Regions from separate parts of the Shewanella sp. SM21 genome, predicted to be linked through region 3. Evidence: predicted binding sites of a transcription regulator. Region 3 holds the regulator's gene; each other region holds the start of a gene.
What was found. Region 3 encodes sigma-54, which starts transcription at its own class of promoters, with help from an activator protein. Its sites were predicted from a motif close to GTTGGCACGNNNNTNGNNT; they were not measured.
Positions count from the first base shown of each region.

Region 1: the regulator sigma-54 is predicted to act here: its motif matches at 3,465-3,483, upstream of L5L94_RS06960 (YggN family protein).
Region 2: the regulator sigma-54 is predicted to act here: its motif matches at 4,726-4,744, upstream of L5L94_RS00580 (DUF1328 family protein).

Region 1 covers NZ_JAKKRL010000004.1:175,990-184,049, forward strand. The annotation lists gene L5L94_RS06935 (oxidative damage protection protein) at 1-41, opposite strand, end outside; gene mutY (A/G-specific adenine glycosylase) at 44-1,150, opposite strand; gene trmB (tRNA (guanosine(46)-N7)-methyltransferase TrmB) at 1,351-2,067, shown strand; gene L5L94_RS06950 (YggL family protein) at 2,116-2,442, shown strand; gene glsB (glutaminase B) at 2,442-3,356, shown strand; gene L5L94_RS06960 (YggN family protein) at 3,540-4,361, shown strand; gene L5L94_RS06965 (LysR family transcriptional regulator) at 4,788-5,729, shown strand; gene L5L94_RS06970 (DUF885 domain-containing protein) at 6,402-8,060, opposite strand, start outside.
Region 2 covers NZ_JAKKRL010000001.1:140,621-148,680, forward strand. The annotation lists gene L5L94_RS00570 (beta-ketoacyl synthase N-terminal-like domain-containing protein) at 1-2,706, shown strand, start outside; gene pfaD (eicosapentaenoate synthase subunit PfaD) at 2,824-4,470, shown strand; gene L5L94_RS00580 (DUF1328 family protein) at 4,826-5,002, shown strand; gene L5L94_RS00585 (hypothetical protein) at 5,026-5,220, shown strand; gene L5L94_RS00590 (diacylglycerol kinase family protein) at 5,365-7,044, shown strand; gene L5L94_RS00595 (hypothetical protein) at 7,095-7,754, opposite strand; gene L5L94_RS00600 (major royal jelly family protein) at 7,981-8,060, opposite strand, start outside.
Region 3 covers NZ_JAKKRL010000018.1:23,539-31,598, forward strand. The annotation lists gene rapZ (RNase adapter RapZ) at 1-280, opposite strand, end outside; gene ptsN (PTS IIA-like nitrogen regulatory protein PtsN) at 277-720, opposite strand; gene hpf (ribosome hibernation promoting factor) at 723-1,010, opposite strand; gene L5L94_RS19460 (RNA polymerase factor sigma-54) at 1,039-2,517, opposite strand; gene lptB (LPS export ABC transporter ATP-binding protein) at 2,625-3,356, opposite strand; gene lptA (lipopolysaccharide transport periplasmic protein LptA) at 3,353-3,907, opposite strand; gene lptC (LPS export ABC transporter periplasmic protein LptC) at 3,894-4,454, opposite strand; gene kdsC (3-deoxy-manno-octulosonate-8-phosphatase KdsC) at 4,451-5,002, opposite strand; gene L5L94_RS19485 (KpsF/GutQ family sugar-phosphate isomerase) at 5,002-5,979, opposite strand; gene mlaF (phospholipid ABC transporter ATP-binding protein MlaF) at 6,623-7,441, shown strand; gene mlaE (lipid asymmetry maintenance ABC transporter permease subunit MlaE) at 7,438-8,060, shown strand, end outside.

The sequences.
Region 1 (8,060 bases), on a different contig from region 3:
GCTTCTTTATTTAAATATACGCAATTGACTGTACGCGCCATGATTATTCCTTACTGACTGCGGATTGAACGAGTGATCCCAAATTGGCTAGCACGCGCTCGGTGGCGGCGGCGAGTCCCACTTTGGAAGGATGACTTATGTTATACCAGAGAGACTGGTTTTGTTCCATGACAGCGCCCACGCTCTGTTTATTGCCGAGGGTTTTATCGCCGTGAGTTTTATCTAAGTTAAGCATCATGGGCTGAATATCTAAATGAAAGTGGCTAAATGTGTGCCTAAAGCCAGTTAACCATTCGAGTTGCTGCACATCAAACCCTTGCTCTTCAAGATGAGTTTCAAGGGCGGCTTGGGTAGCGAATTCAGGGAAACACCAGAGCCCGCCCCAAATTCCCGCTGGCGGACGTTTAGCTAGAAAGACTTGGTTGTCTTGCATCAGCACTAACATCCACGCCGCTTTGGTTGGTATGGTTTTTTTAGGCTTTTTGCCAGGGAAATCGGTTTGTCTGCCAATCAGTTGAGCTTTGCAATCAATCGCTACAGGGCAAGCGGCACAGTTAGGTTTGCTACGAGTGCAAATACTGGCGCCGATATCCATCATGGCTTGATTATATTTCTGAATATCTTGCTGCGGTGTGAAGGCATCCGTCAGTTGCCAAAGTTGCTCTTCAACCGTCTTTTGCCCTGGCCAACCTGCTATTGCCCCATGTCTTGCTAATACTCGTTTTACGTTGCCATCGAGAATGGGGTGATGTTGCCCAAGTGACAATGACAATACTGCGCCTGCCGTCGAGCGACCGATGCCGGGTAGGGCGAGCACTTGTTCAAAATGTGTTGGAAATAATCCCTGATAATCATCGCGGATTATTTTGGCTGCTTTATGCAGGTTACGCGCCCTAGCGTAATAGCCAAGGCCGGTCCAATGATGTAATACCTCATCGTCTGGCGCGTTAGCAAGTGCTAACACATCGGGGAAACGCGCCATAAATTTAAGATAATAGGGAATAACAGTCGCAACCTGAGTTTGTTGCAGCATAATTTCAGAAACCCATACGCGATATGGGGTTTTATCTTGCTGCCAAGGGAGGGTTTTACGACCGTGATTGTCGTACCAAGAGACGATACGTGTAGCGAAGGAGGCTGTAGATTTCATCGGCGCAGTGTAGCGGCAGTTATCTTCTTAGACAAGCGTCAAAGATAAGTTGGCAAGGGATCTAAAGCTAAAAATCGCTGCTAAATTCGCACTCTTAAATAATCTTGGTATACTTTCGCCCCATTAGTGCTTGCACTGTATGTTGAACTTTGGATAATGCCCTTCTTTTATGATGGTGTTGTCCACTAGACGAGGCAAAAATGAGCGAAGTCACTACCGCTGAATTTAATGAAGAAGGCAAGTATCTGCGCAAGATCAGAAGCTTTGTCCTGAGAGAAGGTCGCCTAACCAAAGGCCAAGCACACGCTATTGAAAGCCAGTGGCCAACAATGGGTTTAGATTACAGCCCAGTGCCATTGGTACTAAGCGACGTTTTTGGTCGTGAAGCTGATACTGTGCTGGAAATTGGCTTTGGCATGGGCGCCTCTTTAGTACAAATGGCTAAAGATGCACCAGAGCAAAATTTCATTGGTATTGAAGTGCATAAACCGGGTGTAGGCTCTTGCCTCAGTGATGCCGCCATTGCTGGTGTGACTAATTTACGTGTGTATCATCACGATGCCATGGAAGTATTAGAACATGCGATTGCTGACGGTTCATTAGCCCGAGTGCAATTGTTCTTCCCAGATCCTTGGCATAAAAAACGTCACCATAAACGCCGCATCGTACAAGCTGAATTTGCCGAACTGATTCGTCGCAAGCTAAAAATTGGCGGTGTGTTCCATATGGCCACTGACTGGGAAGAGTACAGCGAGCATATGTTAGAGGTGATGCAAGCCGCTCCGGGTTATCAAAACCAGTCGGCCGACGGCAGTGTGGTGCCGCGTCCTGATCATCGTCCATTGACAAAGTTTGAAGCCCGCGGCCATAGACTGGGTCACGGTGTATGGGATCTGATGTTTGAGCGTATCGCTTAATCACGAACTCAATTTTAGCTAATTTTAAACACAAAAGGGAAAATCACTATGGCAACTAATCGTAGCCGTCGTTTACGTAAGAAAATGCGCGTTGATGAATTCCAAGAGTTAGGTTTCGATATGGCTTGGACTTTTGATGCATCAGTATCTGAAGCCGATATCGATGCAACTGTAGATAAATTCATCGATGAAGTGATCGAAACCCGTAAATTAGGTTTCCATGGCGGCGGCCACATCGAATGGGAAGGCATTATCGCCACCCAAACGATTGGTAAATGTACCGAAGAAGATATTGCTGCAGTTAAGGCATTCTGGGCGACCCAAAAAGTGTCTCAGGTTGAAGTTAGCGAACTGTACGACATTTGGTGGGGTTAATGCCCGAGTTGGCATTACTTGAGGAAGTGGTCGAGAAAGTTCGACCCTTGCTCGGCCAAGGAAAGGTTGCAAATTATATCCCCGCACTGGCCAGCGTTGATGCTGGCAAATTAGGCATTGCCGTCACGACTGTTGATGGCGAAACCTTAGGTGCGGGCGATTACCTTGAGCCGTTTTCGATTCAAAGTATCTCCAAAGTTTTCAGCTTAACCTTAGCGTTAACTTTATATGAAGAAGCCGAAATTTGGAGCCGTGTTGGCAAAGAACCTTCGGGTCATTCATTCAACTCTTTAGTACAAGTCGAGTTAGAACGTGGCAAGCCGCGCAACCCATTTATCAATGCTGGCGCGTTAGTGATTGCGGACTTATTGCAGAGTCGTTTAGGTGCACCTAAACACAGAATGCTTGAGTTAGTCAGGCAATTAAGCCAAAACGATAAAGTGTGTTTCGATAAACAAGTAGCAGATTCAGAATATCAGCATAGTGCGCGCAATGCGGCTATCGCTTATTTGATGAAGTCCTTTGGTAATTTTCAAGGTGATGTTGATACTGTGCTGCGCACCTATTTTCATTATTGCGCCTTGAAGATGAATTGTGCTGACTTGTCTAAGGCCATGTTGTATTTGGCTAATCGCGGCAAAAGTATCACAGGGACTGAGCTTATTTCTCAAGTGCAAACTCGGCAACTTAACGCTCTGTTGGCAACCTCAGGCTTATATGATGGTGCTGGTGAGTTTGCTTATCGTGTTGGTATGCCAGGTAAAAGTGGCGTCGGCGGCGGTATTATTGCCGTGATCCCTGGAGAACTGTCGATTTGTGTATGGTCGCCAGAACTCGATAATAATGGCAACTCACTTGCGGGCACTGCGATGCTTGAGCATCTCAGTCAGCGTCTCGGTCGTTCTATTTTCTAGTCTTATCTCTCGTTTTTATTAGCACTATTAGACTAAATGTTAGCGAATTTCGCTAATGACCTTTTAGTGCTAACTTTTCAAAATTCAACATAATCAAATTGTTATAAAGTTGGCACGTCTCCTGCTATAAGCTATTCAGTAGTTTAGGTTTATCGAATTATTCAGATTAAAGGACGAACAAAAATGAAATTAAATAAGTTATTAACTGGATTTGCATTATCTGGGGTGATTTTAGGAGCATCTAGCGTACAGCTGGCGCAAGCACAAACAGAGCCAAAAATAGATGAACGCTGTGAAGTCGCCTTAAATTATGACGTTATGGTTGAGCCTAAAAAATTAGTCATGAGCGAGAAGGGCACAGAAAAGTATCGTATCGAAGTTGACAAGTTATTTGTGGAAGGTAAGCAAGTTAACTTAACCGACAAGCAGAAAAAATTGGTTACTCAATATGCCGATGAAGTTTCGACTCAAGTGCCAGAAGTGATTGAACTGGTGAATGAGGCAGTATCTCTTGCTTCCAAAGCGGTTGGTATGGCCTTAACACCTTTAATGGGTGATGCCGCTGGTGCAAAATTTGATGAAATGATGGCTGGCGTTCAAAAACGCGTTGACTCAGTGGCTTACAAGAATGGTGATAGCTTCTATTTAGGGGCGACTGAAGACTCGATGCAAAGTACATTTAACGATGAATTCGAGCAGGAAATGGAACAAATTGTCCAGAATTCAATTGGCGCAATTATGATGAACTTAGGTGGCCAAATCATGTCTGGTGGCGGTGAAAATTTTGAAGCCAAGATGGATACCTTCTCTAAAAAAATGGACAATTTAGGCCAAGATATTGAGCAACAAATTGAGAGCCAATCTAAGGGATTAGAAGCTAAGGCTGACCGTTTGTGCGACCGATTTGAAAATTTGTTAGTGCTTGAAAATCAATTGCGCCAAGAAGTGCCAGAACTAGCACCTTATGTGTTGACACAAAACTCAACCAAGGAACTGCGTGAATAGTTCTTGCGAATCGCCCTTAGTTTTAACTGCAATAACTTCTATCTCCTTGTGCATGAGTCAAACTTGAATGCTACGCCCCTAGTCAATTTATCGACTAGGGGCTTTTTTATTGGCTACGGTTTAATCGTGGCGACAACCCTTATGGCTAAGTTGATGTGGCTTAATAGGCTAGGCTTGCAGCGATTTAGTTCGGAATGTTACAGTCTAGAGACGAATATTTGGTATACTCTTAAAATATAATTAAAAGCTGGCATATCAGTCAGATATAACCCCCTACTTTAGTGGACTTTTTCGGTCTAAATCTCTGCGTTATATCATTTTGATGCGAGATATCAATGCTATGGTTATTTTAAGCGATGATTACGCTAACCATAGCTGCTCACCGAAAGTTAATATCATTGTCGTAAACAGCTTAAGGCGACTTCCATGTTAGAACTGTTAGAACCTATTGCGATTTTTACTCATGTGGCCAGAGCAGGTAGTTTTAGTGCCGCCGCAAGAAGGCTTGGGATCTCTAAGTCTAAGGTCAGTACACAAGTCGCCGATCTTGAACATAGACTTGGTGTTCAATTAATTCAACGTACCACCCGCAGCTTAAGTTTGACTGAAGCTGGGCATTTGCTGTATCTGCAAGGTGAAGAATTGCTACGTGACGCTGAACAAGCGATAGCCAGCGTGCATAACTTAAATGATGCGACCCGCGGCGTGCTTAAGGTGGGAATTTCCCAATCCTTTGGGGTGATGCATATCATTCCTGCGTTGCCATCTTTTATGGCAAAACACCCTGAGCTTGAGCTACAAGTGAGCTTACTGGACCATAAAGTGGATGTCGTGAGCGAAGGCTTAGACTTACTGTTAACTATGTCTGAGCAATTACCGCTTGGCATGGTTGCTAGACCTCTGATGAAGTGCCAATTCCTGTTAGTTGCTTCGCCTGGCTATATTGCTCAACATGGCGAGCCAACTCGACCTGAGCAGCTAGTTGACCACAACTGTTTGGTCTATCAAGGCGAGTGGCACGAGCACAGCATGTGGCAATTTAAGAAGGGTGATGACTACTGTGAAATTGGCGTATCGGGTAATTTCAGGGTGGATAATGCGCCTGCATTAAAATCTGCTGCAATCAGTGGTCTTGGAGTTGTGTATCTTGCGAGTTATCTGATGGAAGATGAAATTGCCAAAGGGACATTAGTGCCTTTACTGAAGGATTGGCAATTGACCCACCATCTGCCATTGCAGGCGGTTTATCCCCGTCGTAAGCACTTAGCACCTAAGGTTAGTTCTTTTATCGAATTCATCAAAGATCACATAGGAACGCCACCGTATTGGGATGCTCCCTATGTCGAATTATTCAGTAAACGTCAGTAAAATAGGAAACATTGTTCTCAAAAGCAGTCTTATGTGGTTTTAAATTGGGCAGGTACTTTTCTGGTCATTTAAAATCAATACTTTAGGTTGAGTTAATGAGTACATTTGTTGATGGTTTTTTAGGGGTTACTAAAGCACTTTTTTATAACATCCTTGAACTCTGTTCTTAATTGAATACAATGGTAACAGTTGATTCGGAATGATCTGAGTCCTATACGTTTATTGGAAATGACCCCTTTCAATTTTTGTATACAGGTCGGCGTTAATGCAGTTTTGGATCACAGCCAACAGAAGTTTGAGAACTAAAACAATGTTGGCTCTTTAAACCATCATCCTAGTTTTTGGTTTACCTCAGCCTTATCGCTGAGGTAATTTTTTTATTGATGGTTTGCAGCCTTGAACACAAGTTTTGTCTCCCTGTACCCTAAAGTCGCAACTGTGTGTTAAATGATGTGAAGGCAAGTGCTAAAGCATATATTAATGCAACAAATATAGTGACCCACAGTGAGAAGGGTTCTGTTATCTAACGGGATAATGGTACCAATAAAAAAGCCACTTTCGAGTGGCTTTTTTATTGGGCGCAGCTTAAGACTTTCACTTATGTCGCTTTAGTCGTGAAGCAAGTTAACAGTGCTTCACGGCTAAGCACTTAGGCATTAAAGCATTAGTGCATTAGGCCTTTTTCTTACTGGCTATCCAGAGATCGACTTGTTGCTCTAACACATCCAGTGGTAATGCGCCGTTAGAAAGTACTAGCGTATGGAAGTCGCGGATATCAAATTGACTGCCAAGCTGTTGCTCTGCTTTATGTCTTAGCTCTAGTAGTTTAATCATACCTACTTTATAAGCTGTCGCTTGCGATGGCATGACGATATGGCGTTCAACCATTTTCACCGCATCCGATTTAGCATTTGGCGTATTGTCCACGTAATAGGTTATGCCTTGCTCGCGGGTCCACTTCTTGGCATGAATACCGGTATCAACGACTAAGCGACATGCACGCCACAGTTCCATTGCTAGACGACCAAAGTCAGAGTAAGGATCGGCGTAGAGTCCCATTTCTTTTGGGAAAGATTCGCTATATAAACCCCAGCCCTCAATATACGCGGTATAGCCCCCAAACTTACGGAACTTAGGAATATTTTGCAGTTCTTGGGAAATGGCGATCTGCATATGGTGACCCGGAATACCTTCGTGGTAGGCCAGCGCCTCCATTTGGTATTTTGGCATGGCTTTCATGTCATATAGGTTTGCATAGTAGCTACCTGGACGAGAACCATCCGGTGCCGGTTGTTCATAGAAGGCTTTACCCGCGGATTTTTCCCTAAAGGCTTCAACCTGCTTCACTACCATGGCGGCCTTAGGTTTTACTTTGAACACTTCATCCAAGCGCGACTTCATATTGTCTATGAACTTAGTCGCCTCAGCTAAATAGGCGGCTTTGCCTTCGGCGGTATTGGGGTAGTAGAACTGGGGATCATCACGCATAAAGCTAAAGAATTGCTGCAAATCGCCTTTAAAATTGACCTTCTTCATGATGGCACGCATGTCATTGTGAATACGTTCCACCTCAGAAAGACCTAAGTCATGGATTTGATCGGCGCTCATGTTTGTCGTGGTCGTTCGTGCCAAGGCATTATTGTAATAGGCGGGGCCGTTAGGGAGTTTCCACGCACCATCGCGGTCATCAGCTTTAGCTGCTAAGGTTTTGATGTAACTGATGAGTTTGTTATAGGCGGGCTCGACTTGAGTTACTAGTGCTTGCTCAGCCTGTTTAAGCAGTGCTTGCTTTTCCGTTTCTTGAATCGCTAATGCGTTCACTTTACGGCGAAAATCGGCGAGTAACGCGCTATCGTCGCCCTTATCAAAAGGCGCACCTTTGATAATGTTTTGGCTGTCTGAAATCACATAAGCGAATACGAACTTAGGCGCGATAATGCCTTTATCTGCGCGAATGGCTAATACTGTCTGTAATTGACTTAAGCGTTTGGGAACGCCATTCAAGCGACTGATATAGGCCTTGGCATCGCTGACATCTGTGATTTGATGTTGGTTAATTAAGAAGGAGGCGATCATAGAGTGGCCACCATACATCTGATTCACAGGGTAATTATGATAGCGCCATTGGTCATCTTCGATGTCATTTTGCAGATTTTGCTTCAGTAACGTGAGGCTAAGATGAGTTTGTGGATCGAGTTTGGTCGCATCAATCTGATTGACCCGCGCCACTTGTTTTTTTGTGCGATCTAGGGTTTTATCATCGGCGGCATCACCTAGTTCATCCCATTTATCATAGTCTTGCTTGATCCCCATATAGGTCTGCGAAATGGG
Region 2 (8,060 bases), on a different contig from region 3:
CGAGCTGCGCCAGTACAACAGCAAGCCATTGTTCAGGCATCTGCGACAGCGGTTCTTCCACATCCTGCGCTTTATCCCAATCATGCAAAAGTGCCTGAGTACACGCCGCCAACACCGATAAGCAAGCCTTGCATTTGGGATTATGCGGATTTAGTCGAGTACGCCGAAGGTGATATTGCTAAAGTATTTGGCCCAGATTACGCCATTATCGACAGCTATTCGCGTCGTGTACGCCTGCCAACGACTGACTATTTGCTGGTATCTCGGGTAACGAAATTAAACGCCCAGATGAACCAATATCAGCCTTGCACTATGACCACGGAATACGATATTCCTGTGGACGCGCCGTATTTGGTCGATGGCCAAATCCCTTGGGCCGTGGCGGTCGAATCGGGTCAATGCGACTTGATGCTGATCAGCTACTTAGGTATCGATTTTGAAAACAAGGGCGAGCGCGTTTATCGCCTGCTCGATTGCACCCTGACCTTCCTTGGCGACTTACCGCGCGGTGGCGACACCCTGCGCTACGATATTTCCATCAATCACTTTGCCCGCAATGGCGATACCCTGTTGTTCTTCTTCTCCTACGAATGTTTCGTGGGCGACAAGCTGATCCTGAAAATGGATGGCGGCTGTGCCGGCTTCTTCACCGATAAAGAGCTGGCCGACGGCAAAGGTGTTATTCACACCGAAGCTGAAATCAAAGCGCGCAACCTCGCCTTGAATAATCCGAATAAACAGCGCTTTAATCCGCTGCTTGATTGCGCGCAAAACCAATTTGATTACAGCCAAATCCATAAACTGCTCGGCGCCGATATCGGTGGCTGTTTTGGCGGCGCCCATGCGACGCATCAAGCCCAATATGGATTGCAGCCCTCACTATGTTTTGCATCCGAAAAATTCCTGATGATTGAACAGGTCAGCAATCTTGAGGTGCATGGCGGCGCGTGGGGCTTAGGCTCAGTTCAAGGCCATAAGCAGCTCGAAGCTGATCATTGGTATTTCCCGTGTCATTTCAAGGGCGACCAAGTGATGGCGGGGTCATTAATGGCCGAAGGTTGTGGTCAATTACTGCAATTCTTTATGCTGCATATTGGTATGCACCTCGGAGTTAAAGATGGTCGTTTTCAACCGCTCGAAAATGCGTCACAAAAAGTGCGCTGTCGCGGTCAAGTTTTGCCGCAATCTGGCCTGCTCACCTATCGCATGGAAATCACCGAAATCGGTATGAGCCCGCGCCCGTATGCTAAGGCGAATATCGATATTTTGCTCAATGGCAAAGTGGTAGTGGATTTCCAAAACCTTGGGGTGATGATCAAAGAAGAAGCCGAATGCACCCGCTACCTCGCGGATAATGCCAACAGCACAGCTAACAATACGACTAGAAATGTAGCTAAAAATGCTGTTTCGGCTGCGCCGTTGGTTTCAACAACATCAGTATCGTTAGCGGCGCCACTGATGGCACAGTTGCCTGATTTAACTGCGCCAACCAATAAAGGCGTAGTGCCGCTTAAGCATGTGCCTGCGCCGATTGCGCCAGCGGATTCAAAGTACGCCAACCGCGTGCCCGATACCCTGCCGTTCACGCCGTATCACATGTTCGAATTTGCCACGGGTGATATCGAAAACTGCTTCGGCCCTGATTTCAGCATCTATCGCGGCCTTATTCCACCGCGCACGCCTTGCGGTGATTTACAGCTCACCACCCGCGTCATTGCGATTGACGGCAAACGCGGCGAGCTGAAAAAGCCTTCTTCGTGTATCGCCGAATACGAAGTGCCTGCAAATGCTTGGTATTACAATAAAAACAGTCATCACGCCGTGATGCCCTATTCAGTGCTAATGGAAATATCACTGCAGCCAAACGGCTTTATCTCGGGCTATATGGGCACAACCTTGGGCTTCCCCGGCCAAGAGCTGTTCTTCCGTAACTTAGACGGTAGCGGTAAGTTGCTGCGCCACGTGGATTTACGCGGCAAAACCATAGTGAACGACTCACGTCTGTTATCGACTGTGATTGCTGGCAGCAACATTATTCAGAATTTCAGCTTCGAGTTAAGCTGCGATGGCGAGCCTTTCTACCAAGGTAAAGCGGTATTTGGTTACTTCAAGGGCGATGCGCTGAAAAACCAACTTGGCATAGACAACGGCAAGACAACTCAACCTTGGCATGTGCAAAATGGCATAGTCGCCGATAGCCAAATCAATCTGTTAGATAAACAGCATCGCAGCTTTAACGCGCCAGAAGGTCAGCCGCATTACCGTTTAGCGGGCGGTCAACTTAACTTTATCGACAAGGCTGAAATCGTAACAGCCGGCGGTAAAGCGGGCCTTGGCTATTTATACGCCGAGCGCACCATTGACCCGAGTGATTGGTTCTTCCAATTCCACTTCCATCAAGATCCGGTAATGCCAGGCTCATTAGGGGTTGAAGCCATTATCGAGCTGATGCAAACCTATGCGATTGACCAAGACCTTGGCGCGGGCTTTAACAATCCTAAATTTGGGCAGATTTTATCGGATATCAAATGGAAATATCGCGGCCAAATTAACCCATTAAACAAGCAGATGTCGCTGGATGTGCACATTACCAGCGTGACAGACGACAATGGCAAACGCATCATTATGGGCGATGCCAACTTGAGTAAAGATGGCCTGCGGATTTATGAAGTTAAAGATATCGCCATCTGTATTGAAGAAGCCTAGCGAGTTTACGCTGTTAGAAAGACGCTAATCTCGAATAACAAATAACGAATAACAAATAGTTGCGCCGCCTTGGCTATCCACATCGCACAGGGCGGCACTGATAACATGAGAACACCTATGACTAGCCATACTCTCGATCAATACAATAGCAATAACGAAAAACTCAGCCCTTGGCCGTGGCAAGTCAACGATGCAGAGCTGAGCTTTGATATCGACTCATTAGGCAAAAAACTCAAAGATTTAAGTCAAGCCTGCTACTTAGTCAATCACAGTGAAAAAGGCTTAGGCATAGCGCAAACGGCTGAAGTGACCACAAGTGACAGCCAAGCGCCATTGGGCTCGCACCCTGTCAGCGCCTTTGCCCCTGCCCTTGGCACCCAAAGTTTAGGCGATAGTAATTTTCGCCGCGTACACGGGGTTAAATACGCTTACTACGCTGGCGCTATGGCCAACGGTATTGCCTCGGAAGAACTGGTTATCGCGCTGGGCCAAGCGGGCATTTTGTGTTCGTTTGGCGCGGCGGGGTTAATTCCATCCCGCGTTGAAGCGGCCATTACCCGCATTCAAGCGGCGCTGCCTAATGGTCCTTATGCCTTTAACTTAATTCACAGCCCAAGCGAGCCCGCATTAGAGCGCGGCAGTGTTGAGTTATTCTTAAAACATAAAGTGCGCACGGTCGAAGCCTCGGCATTTTTAGGCTTAACGCCGCAAATCGTCTATTACCGCACAGCAGGTTTGAGCCGCGACGAACATGGCGAGATAGTCATTGGCAACAAAGTCATCGCTAAAATCAGCCGCACCGAAGTCGCGACTAAGTTTATGGAGCCGGCGCCGGCCAAAATCCTCCAGCAATTAGTGAGTGACGGCCTTATCAGCCAAGACCAAATGGCGATGGCATTACTGGTGCCCATGGCAGACGACATCACAGCCGAAGCCGACTCCGGCGGCCATACCGACAATCGTCCATTAGTCACGCTATTACCGACGATTTTGGCGCTTAAAGATGAAATCCAAGCTAAGTATCAATACAAAACGCCTATCCGCGTAGGTGCTGGCGGCGGCGTCGGCACACCCGATGCAGCATTAGCCACCTTCAACATGGGCGCGGCCTTTATCGTCACAGGTTCAATCAACCAAGCCTGCGTCGAAGCGGGCGCGAGTGAACACACTCGTAAGTTACTCGCCACCACAGAAATGGCCGATGTAACTATGGCGCCTGCCGCCGATATGTTCGAAATGGGCGTGAAATTACAAGTGGTTAAGCGCGGCACTCTGTTCCCGATGCGCGCCAATAAGCTGTATGAGATCTACACCCGTTACGATTCGATTGATGCCATCCCTGCGGACGAGCGTAAAAAGCTCGAAGAGCAAGTGTTCCGTTCATCACTCGATGATATTTGGGCGGGCACTGTCGCCCACTTTAACGAGCGCGATCCTAAGCAAATCGAGCGTGCACTAGATAACCCAAAACGTAAGATGGCGCTGATTTTCCGCTGGTATTTGGGTCTGTCTAGCCGCTGGTCAAACACAGGCGAAATCGGCCGCGAAATGGATTACCAAATTTGGGCAGGCCCAGCGCTCGGCGCATTTAATGCTTGGGCGAAAGGCAGTTATTTAGATGACTATAAGGCCCGTAATGCGGTGGATTTAGCCAAACATTTAATGGTGGGCGCAGCATATCAATCCCGCATTAACTTGCTGTTATCCCAAGGCGCGAGCATTCCAGTTAGCCTGCAGCGCTGGAAACCGCTAAATCGTTTTTAAACGTATTTAGCTCCTATCATCTTGTATTATAAGATCATAATATCTTCAAGCCGACACAAACTCACAGTGTCGGCTTTTATTTGTCTTTACTTATGAACGACATCAGCTCACAGTCTTTGATTCAACGTATTAGGCTGAAACTCTTACCGAAGCTTAGGTAAAAATTGCCTACCCCTCTTTTAATTCACTCACACCATTTTAAATAAAATGATTTAAATTATATTTAAAATCAATTAACTACTTAAAATTTTTAAAGTTGGCATTAAGATCGCAATCAAGTAAGAGCCATTAGCCGTTACCTTACAAGTGACACAAACGGTCATGAGAAGGATTAATACAAGGGCAGGAGGTTATTATGCTAGGTTGGACATTAGTATTTCTAGTTGTTGCCGTGATTGCCGGGTTGTTAGGATTTGCTGGGATTGCTGGCGCAGCGGCGGGAATAGCGAAAATCATTTTCTTCATATTTATTGTGTTATTAGTGATTTCTCTGCTGATCAATGCCCTTAAGGGTAAATCACCGCGACTATAATTTTTTTAGAAAAGGAGATAGATATGAAACCATTTACCCTGATGACAAGTGCAGCATTCGCATTATTACTCGCCCTAGGTTTAACGGCCTGTAGTGATAACAAAGCCGAAGACGCGGGCGAAAAAATCGATGAAGTAATGACTGATACAGGTAACGCCATCGAAGATGCCTGTGAAGAAGTCAAAGAAGGTGTTAAAGCTAAAGATACTAAGTGCTAAACAAACCTGACTTTAGGATGGCAATAGACTCGTCTACTGCCACCCTTTTAGTTTAGACTCGCTCATTTCTGCATCTCTCATCTCGACATCTATCCATTCAAGTGCAACGATTTTAACCAAGAACAATGGCATTGGAGGGCTTGCATGCTAACGAAGATCCACATCAAATATTTGTACACTGCAGGTGCAGTATTGTTAGCCTATTTTGCAGTAACAGACACTTCTCCCCTGCTCACTTTCATTTGTGCATGGACAAGTCTGTCACTGTTTTTAGTCGGTTCAGCCTATTGGTTTAATCTCGCCAGTATTTTTAGAAAACGCCAAGATGGCACTATCCCTTGGTATATTCGTTGGGGTTTTATTCCCTTTTTATTAGGCAGTCGACTCTATAACCACTGGGCCAGAAAATACGATTCAGTACCCCCCATGCAGAGGATTGATGAACATCTGTATCTCGGCTGTAGACTCTTTTCCGCAGATCTGGAAACGATTAAAGCCAATAAGATCACTGCCATTCTGGATGTCACCGCTGAATTTGATGGCTTAGATTGGTCGCAATTTGAAGATCATATCGAGTATTTAAATATTCCCATCCTCGACCATAGCGTACCGACCAGCGCCCAACTCAATCAAGCCGTTAACTGGCTGCACCGCCAAGTGCGCGCCAATAAACAGGTACTCATCCACTGTGCTATGGGTCGTGGCCGCTCAGTGCTGGTACTCGCCGCTTATTTGGTTTGTAAAGATAAACAACAGCACTTCGCCGAAGTACTGCAGCAGATAAAGCAAATTCGCAAAACCGCTGGCTTAAACAAATGGCAATTACGCGCGCTCGATCGCATGCTCAGTCAAGGGAAAATTAACATCCACAAAGTGGCGTGGATTATCGCCAACCCAGTCTCTGGTGGCGGGAAATGGCAAGAATACAGCGAGCAAATCAAAGATGAACTCAAAGCCTATTTTGACCTGACTTTAAAACTCACAACAGCAGACGAAACTGCAAATATCTTCGCCGAGCAAGCCCGTAATGCAGGCGCTGATATCATTATCGCCTGTGGTGGCGATGGTACTGTGACTGAAGTGGCCTCTCAAATCGTTGATACGGATATCGTCTTAGGCATCATTCCTCTTGGCACAACTAATGCCCTCAGCCATGCCCTCTTTGGTTTAGGCAGTAAGCTTATTCCTATCTCTCAGGCGCTGGATAATATTATTCAAGGGCATTGCCAAGCCATTGATACCGCGCGTTGTAATGAGGCGTTAGTGTTGTTGCTTGTGGGCATAGGGTTTGAGCAACAAATGATTGAATCCGCAAACCGTGAGCGTAAAAATGCCCTCGGCCAGTTTGCCTACCTCGATGGCTTATGGCGCGCAGTGAATGCCGATATCACTTTAACCATCCAGCTCAGCTTAGATGATGCAAAACCCACAACATTGACGACCCATAGCCTAATCGTTGCCAATGCCGCACCGTTTACCAGCGTGTTGGCGCAGGGCGATGGCGAACCAAACATGACCGACGGTTTGCTCGACATTACTTTGTTGGATGCTGGCGATGAACCCAAAGAGCAGTTGCTTAGCCTCGCTGAATTAGCGATTGCAGGATGGGTAAAAGAAGGCAATAAAAATGTGCGAGATCAACAAGCGAGTGCAAGTAAAGTCCATCATGCACATGCTAAAAAGGTCACCATCAGCAGCCAGCCTAAGTGTAAATATGTGATTGATGGTGAAGTATTTGAGCCAGCGGATCTCACTATTGAAGTCCAGCCAGCATCTCTAAAAGTGTTTGTTCCTTATCAGGAAACCACAGAGCAAGATGAGTGATCGTTGTGGAGGACATCCAGCCTAACTTTTTAGGCTGGATGACTGGGCATTTATAGAACGAACAAAAAATATAAAATATTCAACAAAATAAATATAACCAGCAGAACCAGTACCCGCATGAAATTAAATTCACTACCTTTGGGAAGTGATTTTTGAGTGGTGTTACTAAAATCCTGAAATTTACAGTCTATTGCCTGCGCACATTGCTGTAGAACTTGTTGTAATTCCTTTCTATCAGTACTGTCACCCAATATCAATTGAGCACCGTTGGGCTGGTGCAATTCTAAATAAGCCAGATAATGTTGGACAGTATCTTCCGCTTGGCGATTGCGGCTGATCTGATGCCAGCGGGTGATTTGCAGCTGATAAAGTTGCACTGCTTTGATGTCCGAAAAGGCATAGGAACGCCACCGCCACAATCCCATATACCTCCCATTGAATAAACCTTTACCGAGCCACAATTGCTGTTGCTCAGCATCTAACCAACACTGTTGCTGAACAAACGCAGTCGGTAACACGGGTAACAATAGAAACAGTGTTACCCAGCCGAGAACGAGCTGTAGTATCGGATCGGGTTGTAAATAGGTTGCTCTGGCGCAGAGTAAACCAAGCAGTAATAACCCAGCAGCAAACAGCCATAATAGAGGTCGGTACTGAGTACTCAGAGTTTGAATATAAAATGCATTTTTAGAAGGTTGATTGAGTTTCACTGAACTTGTTCCTTGTTCCTTGTTCCTTGTTCCAAAAATTATCTCACCATTCAATATTGACCTGTGCCAGTAACAATAAGAGGCATTGATAGTTTGCACAATCAACACCTAACTCATTTCTAGACGCTTTCGAGTTAAACCAAAGACTCACATCAACGTAAATACCAGTTGCGATATAACTCATACTGCAAATATAAGCTGCAACTTTGCAGTTGCAGCTAAGGTGTTATTGACCCGCAGCAGTATCCTCACCGGTCCAGAGTCGCATGATGCGATAAGGCGGTTTGGCTGTTTCGGCTTTTCCAT
Region 3 (8,060 bases):
TGAGCAGAATTTTATCGCTGGAGTTAAGGAAGAAGCTCGTTAACTCAGTATCTGGAGGTAGGCTAGCGAGTTGTTTTACTAAGACCTTATCCTGCTCAGGCATGTTACGCACGTCGACACTGATGGCGACGAGATCGTTACTGCCTTTGAGTTGCTCAAGCAAACTGCCAATCAATGGCAAGGGAAGGTTATCGACACAATAATAGCCGAGATCTTCGAGTACCCTAAGGGCGACAGATTTGCCTGAGCCTGAGCGGCCCGACACTATGACCAGTTTCATCCAGTGATTACCTGATAGAGTTCCGTTTCATCATGCGTCTTGCGTAATTGCTTTAATATTTGCTTGTCGCTCAGCTTTTCGGCCATGCAAGACAAGGTACTTAAGTGCTGCTGACATTGGTCTGCAGGCACCAGTAGTGCAAATAAAATATCAACAGGTTGCTTATCGATAGCATCAAATGCTATCGGCTCTTCACACTTAATTAGTATGGCAATGGGCTGATCTATATCGGCTAGTCGACCATGTGGAATGGCGATGCCGTTACCTATACCTGTGCTCCCCATCTTTTCGCGCGCCACTAGGCTTTCGAATATCTCTTGAGATGAGAGGGTCGGGTACTGGGCAGCGACTAAGTCGCTGATGAGTTCCAGTACCTTTTTCTTGCTGCCCGGAGTGGCGCAGGTAGTGCACTCCGGCCGCAGTATGGTACAAAGTTCCATTATTAGTGTTTTGTTAACTTCTCTTTGTGTTTAATAACCTGACGGTCAAGCTTGTCAATCAGGGCGTCTATAGCGGCATACATGTCAGCATGCTCTGAAGTAGCAAAAACTTCACCACCTATGAGGTTTATTCTCGCTTCGGCAATCTGTTGCATTTTCTCAACATTGAGCACAACGTGCACATTATTGATCTGTTCGAAATGGCGTTCAAGTTTTGAAAACTTTTCTTCTACATATGCACGTAACGATTCGGTAATTTCGACATGGTGTCCACTTAGGTTTATTTGCATAGAAACGTCCTCCGATATCCACTGTAGGTTATAAACTTTTACGCTGATTAGAAGGTGGAATAAGCATAGCCTCTCGGTACTTCGCAATGGTTCTGCGGGCTACGTTGATCCCTTGTTCTGCCAGAAGTTGTGCCATCTTACTATCGCTTAATGGTTTTTTCTGGTTTTCCGCTGCCACCAGTTTCTTTATAAAGGCTCTGATTGCTGTGGATGAGCACTCACCACCATCGTCAGTACCGACGTGGCTAGAGAAGAAGTATTTTAGTTCAAAAAGTCCCTTAGGGGTATGCATGTATTTTTGAGTTGTGACCCGTGAGATGGTGGACTCATGCATTTCTACCGCTTCGGCAATATCGTTAAGCACCATAGGCTTCATGGCTTCTTCACCATACTCAAAGAAACCTTGCTGATATTGCACTATGCAATTAGCAACTTTAAGCAAAGTATCGTTACGGCTTTCTAAGCTCTTAATAAACCATTTAGCCTCTTGCAGATGGCCGCGAATAAATTGGCTATCGGCTTGGTTTTTGGTACTGCGTGCCATAGAAGCATAATGTTGATTTACATTGATTTTTGGCATGCAGTCAGGATTAAGCTCAACGACCCAGCGGCCATTTTTCTTCGACACAGACACATCTGGGATAACGTATTCGTCATTATTGGGCGTGATCAACAAACCTGGGCGAGGATTGAGGGTTTGGATAAGTGCTATACCATCCCTTAATTCATCTTCTTTTAATTTAGTCTTACGCATCAATAACCTAAAATCACGGGCGGCGATCAGATCTAAATGATCTTTGATCAGTATACGGGCGTTTTCTAGGTTGGGAGTATCAGCGGCGAAATGCGACAGTTGGATCAGCAGGCATTCACTTAAATCGCGGGCGGCAACGCCTATGGGATCAAAATGCTGAATACGCTTGAGTACGGCTTCGACTTCGTCAAGCTCAACTTCAGGATTGCCCATGGCTTCGAGAATTTCTTCAGTGCTTTGGGTGAGATAGCCCTGATCGTCGATGGCATCAATAATGGCGGTGGCAATGGCTAAATCGGTTTCAGAAAACGGCGTGAGGTTTTTTTGCCATTCTAAGTGTTCGTACAAACCTTCACTGGTCTCGCCTTGGAAGGGCATATCGTCTTCACGACTGCCGCCGGGGCCTGAGTTTGGGGAGGCGGTAAACACTTCATCCCATGTGGTGTCCATGGGGAGCTCATCGGGCATGGATTCTTTGGTTAGCGACTCTGCCGTATCTATGGTGGAGCTGTCTTTTTCTGGTGGCAGAGTGCTAGATTCACTGAAATCCGTATCGGATAGCGTTTGGTTTACAGGGGTTTTAGTGGCGTCGAATTGATCCTCTTCCAGCTCGAGAAGGGGATTAGAATCTAATGCTTGCTGGATCTCTTGCTGCAGTTCTAATGACGACAGTTGCAACAGACGTATAGCCTGTTGTAGTTGTGGCGTCATGGTTAACTGTTGACCCAGTTTGAGCTGGAGTGACGCTTTCATGTTACCGCTGATCCCTACGTTATTATTGTTGGATGAGGTCGCTTATTATCATTTTGAGTGAAGCCCAATGGCGGTATAAATTGCCTCCATTGGCTTCGCTCGATTAACTATAGCCTGAATTGTTCACCTAAGTACACAGCCCTAACTTGCTGATTGTCTAAGATCTCTGCTGGAGTTCCTTCGGCAATCAGGTTTCCGTGACTCACAATATAAGCATGTTCACATACATCTAATGTCTCGCGGACATTATGGTCTGTGATCAGTACGCCAAGGCCGCGACTTTTGAGTTGTTCGATAATCTTCTTGATGTCGATAACCGAAATAGGATCGACGCCGGCAAACGGTTCATCGAGCAAAATGAACTTAGGATTAGCGGCTAAAGCCCGCGCAATTTCGACGCGACGACGTTCGCCACCCGACAATGACATGCCTTGGCTGTCACGGATGTGGGTGATATGAAACTCTTCGAGCAGATGTTCTAGTTCTTCTTCTCGTTCTTCGTTTTTAAGTTCTTTACGAGTTTGCAGTACGGCCATGATGTTGTCATGAACAGTTAGCTTACGAAAGATACTGGCTTCCTGCGGTAAGTAACCTATGCCTTTGCGGGCACGCAGATGCATAGGATCTGCGGTTAAATCATCATCGTCGATAAAGATATGCCCCTTATCGCTCTTCACTAGCCCGACAACCATGTAAAAGGTCGTGGTTTTACCGGCACCGTTTGGACCGAGTAGGCCAACGACTTGACCGGTTTTTACCGTCAGACTGACGTCTTTAACCACTTGGCGACTCTTGTAACTTTTTGCCAGATTTTGTGCTCTTAAGGTGATTTGGGTCATTTAGAGTCCTGCTTTTTTACAGGTTTATCCGCTGGAGCATCTGATTTAGCATCATCTTGATAGTTTTCTGGCTGAATAATAGTGATCACGCGATCGTCACCACTGCCAGTACTCTCGGCCATCAATTTCTGTTGAATCATGTTATAGCGGATTAAATTGCCTGTAACTTGGCTACCCGCTTGATCTAATGACGCCATACCTTTCAGAGTTAAGGTGCGGCTTGCCATATCGTAACGAATTTCTTTCGCGCTCGCCGATGCAGGACGGCCATCGTCTAATATCTGGCTATACGTAGCAGGGTTGCCTGTGGCGACTAAAGTTTTGCTATTTTCACCTTCAGCGGAAAATGCACGCAGTTCATTTGCTTGGATTTTTATTGAGCCTTGGGTAACTTCCACCGGACCAAAGAAGATGATCTGGTTGTTTTTGATATCCGCAGTTTGGCTCACAGCTTTAATTTTGACTTCTTGCTTTAAGTCGCCCACTTTCGCGAAAGCACTCATGCTCATAATTAGCATTAGGCTGGCAAGTAATACGTTATTTTGCTTCATATGTTCCTACTACCTGACTGGTCAATTGCACTTCTTGCGCGTTGAGGTCGGCATAAAGGCCTTGGCCTTGAATATTAAAATCTTTCCCTGTGACGTAAATGGTACGGTCAGAGGTCATTATCATAGTGTTGAGATCGAGTTCCAGATAACTGGTGGACAAGGTCTGAATCGGTTCTTCTGGGCTAATGGCATCGATAATAACATTATTTTCTAATACAACCTTGCCAGTTTCCTTGTTTAGCTTGCCCTGATCTGCCCTGAGCTGCCATTGTGCTTTACCTTGGTCTGGATAAACAAGATAAACAGGTTGAGTAAAGAAAGTTTGATTCGTTGAATCATAATGTTCCATGTGTTTCGCCGTCACACGGCTATTCACTAGTCCTTGCTCATTGAACTCAACACTGCGCAGATCTTCAACGATGAAATCTGGGGTATTTTGATCTTTTACTCTGTTATCGGAATCACCGCTGTGTTTGTTCTGGACCTGCCAGTAAAGCGCTAGTGCGGTTCCAAAAAAAGCGATAATCGCGAGTGTCACACGACTCATATACTCATTCCATGGGCCGAAGTGAATTTATTTTGACTTAGGAGTAACAGATCTGTGAGTTCACGCAGTGCACCGTGGCCACCATTGAGCGTAGTCACAAAATGGGCGTGTTGGCGTACATAGGGGTGGCCGTCAGCAACACTGACCGCTAAACCGACGACATTCATCACGGGGAGATCGACAATATCATCACCGATATAAGCCACTTCTTCTGGGGTGACACCATAAAGTGCGAGCAATGCTTCATAGGGCTCGAACTTATTGTCTACGCCTTGGTAAATATGGGTAACACCAAGGGCTGTCATACGGTTTTCAACGATTTTAGATTGACGTCCTGTGATCACGGCGAGGTTGAAACCGCTGGTGAGTAGTGATCGCACGCCATAGCCGTCGCGAGTATGGAAGGCTTTGAGCTCTTCGCCGCTATTGCTCAAGTAAATACGGCCGTCGGAAAACACCCCATCGACGTCACAGATTAACAGTTTAATCTTTTGCGCGCGTTGCCACACATCATCACTGATTGGGCCGTAAAATCCTTGCTGTGGCATTAAATGACTCCTGCTTTTACCATATCGAGCATGTTAAGAGCGCCAATAGGATGGCGATCTTTATCGATAACAATTAATCCGTTGATATTTTTTGAGTCCATCACTTGCAGTGCTTGGGCGGCCAACACATTATCTGTGATCGTGACGCAGTTACGGGTCATCACATCGGCAATGGGCGTCGTGCGTAAATTCACTTCGGCATCAATAACGCGGCGTAAATCACCGTCGGTGAAGATACCAACCAGCTTGCGCTGATCATCGATAATCGCCGTCATGCCTAAGCCTTTCTTGGAGATTTCGTACAGAGCTTCTGTGATGCAAATATCGTGGTTGACGAGCGGTAAGTCATCACCGCTATGCATGACATCGCAGACTTTTAACAGCAACTTACGTCCTAATGCACCGCCAGGATGGGACATAGCAAAATCATCACGGGTAAAGCCTTTAGCTTGTAGTAGCGCAATGGCGATGGCATCGCCCATCACTAAGGTTGCTGTGGTACTTGAGGTTGGGGCAAGTCCAAGTGGGCAAGCCTCTTCTGGGACTTCAATACATAAATGCACTTTAGATAATCGCGCCATATTCGATTCGGGTTTACCCGTTACCGCAATAACAGGCACGCCCATACGTTGGATGACCGGCATTAAGGTGAGGATTTCACTCGACTCACCGGAATTTGAAATCGCTAAAATCACATCGTTATCGGCCAATACACCCAGATCGCCGTGGCTGGCTTCACCCGGATGCACAAAAAATGCTGGCGTTCCTGTGCTGGCGAGGGTGGCAGAAATCTTATTGCCGATATGGCCCGATTTGCCCATTCCCATGACAATCACTTTGCCAGTGCAGTTGAGGATCAACTCGCAAGCCTCTGCAAATTCAGCCGAATCAACATATTGATAAAGATTGTCTAGGGCTGACTTTTCAATGTCGATAACTTTACAACCCCATTGGCGCAGTTGTGATTTGTCTACCATGTCTATCTCTCTTTTTGCATTGTCTTTGTCGCCCCATTGATGGGATTGGAATAGCACAATTTGGTACGCGATAAAGATGATATGTAATAGGCTTTCTGCCAAGTATTAGTTTGTTTTCAGACAATTTAGCTTATGTCTTGCTGTGGTTAATTACCGAAAACAGCAAAACAATTGCGGCAGGCTAGAGCGATTGATCCGACTCGTCAAGTTCAGCTGCGTTAGCTATTCACGCACAATAACGTGTTTAGCGGCAGAAGGTCTTGAGCAATATCATCGTCTTTGTCGTTTATTTCAATGGATTTATCCCATATCGCAGCGGGTATTACCCTATGGGATGCCTCTATTGCGCAATTGCGTATCGACTCTCCCCGATAAAAGTGGGCGAAGAGTGAGCTAAGTGCGAACGAATTAGCCAATACTGCCAATTCTGCAACTAGGTTGAAAACATTAAGTAACATTTTACCTGTGCAGAGTGAAAACTTAGGGCGCATTTTCGCTGTAAATGAGGCAAATTGAAAGTATCGCAGGGCGATAGTGTCGATTCGGTTGTAGGTTAAAGCGCAATTACGTACAATTTGCGGCTCTTCGATTGGTCAGTCTCGGAAGACTAGGATCACCTCATTTGCAAATGTCGGAATCAAGCATGACTCAAGAACAAACGCCGTTGGTTGAGATCCGTAATTTGGGGTTTAGCCGCGGTCAGCGTGTGATATATGAAGATATTAGCCTGTCCATTCCAAGGGGCAAGGTGACGGCGATCATGGGGCCGAGCGGCATAGGCAAAACGACCCTGTTGAAATTGATTGGCGGCCAATTAACGCCTGACCATGGACAAGTGTTATTCGACGGTCACGATATCCATGGCGTGAGTCGCAATGAATTATTTAGTCTGCGTAAGCAGATGAGCATGCTGTTTCAGAGTGGCGCGCTGTTTACCGACATTAATGTGTTCGATAACGTGGCGTTTGCGCTGCGTGAACATTCTGGACTGCCTGAAGACATTATTCGCACTATCGTGCTGATGAAGCTTGAAGCCGTAGGTTTACGTGGTGCAGCTCAGATGATGCCAAGCGAGTTATCCGGTGGTATGCAACGCCGCGCCGCATTGGCTAGAGCCATAGCGCTTGAACCTGAAATGGTGATGTACGATGAGCCTTTTGCAGGGCAAGACCCAATATCGATGGGTGTGTTAGTAAAGCTTATTCGTGAGTTATCCGATGCGCTGAATCTGACTTCAATTGTAGTGTCCCACGATGTGGATGAAGTGCTTGGCATTGCCGATTATGTATATGTGGTGGCTGACAAAAAAGTCATCGCCCACGGCACCCCTGAAGAATTAAAGTACGCTGATAATCCGCAGCTGAAACAGTTTATTCAAGGTGCTCCGGACGGCCCTGTGCCGTTCCATTACCCGGCAAATGATTACCAGCAAGAATTAATGGCAAAAGGAGTTGGCAAGTGAAGTTAATCGACAGTATTGCCGACTTAGGCCGCAGCGCGATTGAGCTAGTGCTCGGTTTTGGCCGTGCAGGCCTTATGCTGTGGGGGGCGATTTTTCGCTGGCCACGCGTGCGTAAAGGTTTTCCATTATTAGTGCGCCAGATTTATGTGGTCGGTGTGCAATCCATGGTGATTATTTTAGTCTCAGGACTCTTTATCGGCATGGTGCTCGCACTGCAAGGCTATAACATCTTAGTTGGTTTTGGCACCGAAGAAAGCTTAGGTCCTATGGTGGCGCTCAGTTTACTGCGTGAGTTAGGGCCAGTTGTTACCGCGTTATTGTTTGCGGGACGGGCGGGTTCAGCATTAACCGCTGAAATTGGTTTAATGAAAAGCACTGAGCAGCTTTCCAGTTTAGAAATGATGGCGATTGACCCATTAAGGCAGATTATTGCACCGCGCTTTTGGGCTGGAGTGATCAGTATGCCATTGCTGGCGTTGATGTTTACCGCTGTAGGTATTTATGGCGGGCACCTTGTTGGCGTGGAATGGAAAGGGATCGACAGTGGTGCGTTTTGGTCGATTCTGCAGGCGTCTGTCGAATGGCGTCAGGACATAGTTAACTGCTTGATCAAAAGTGG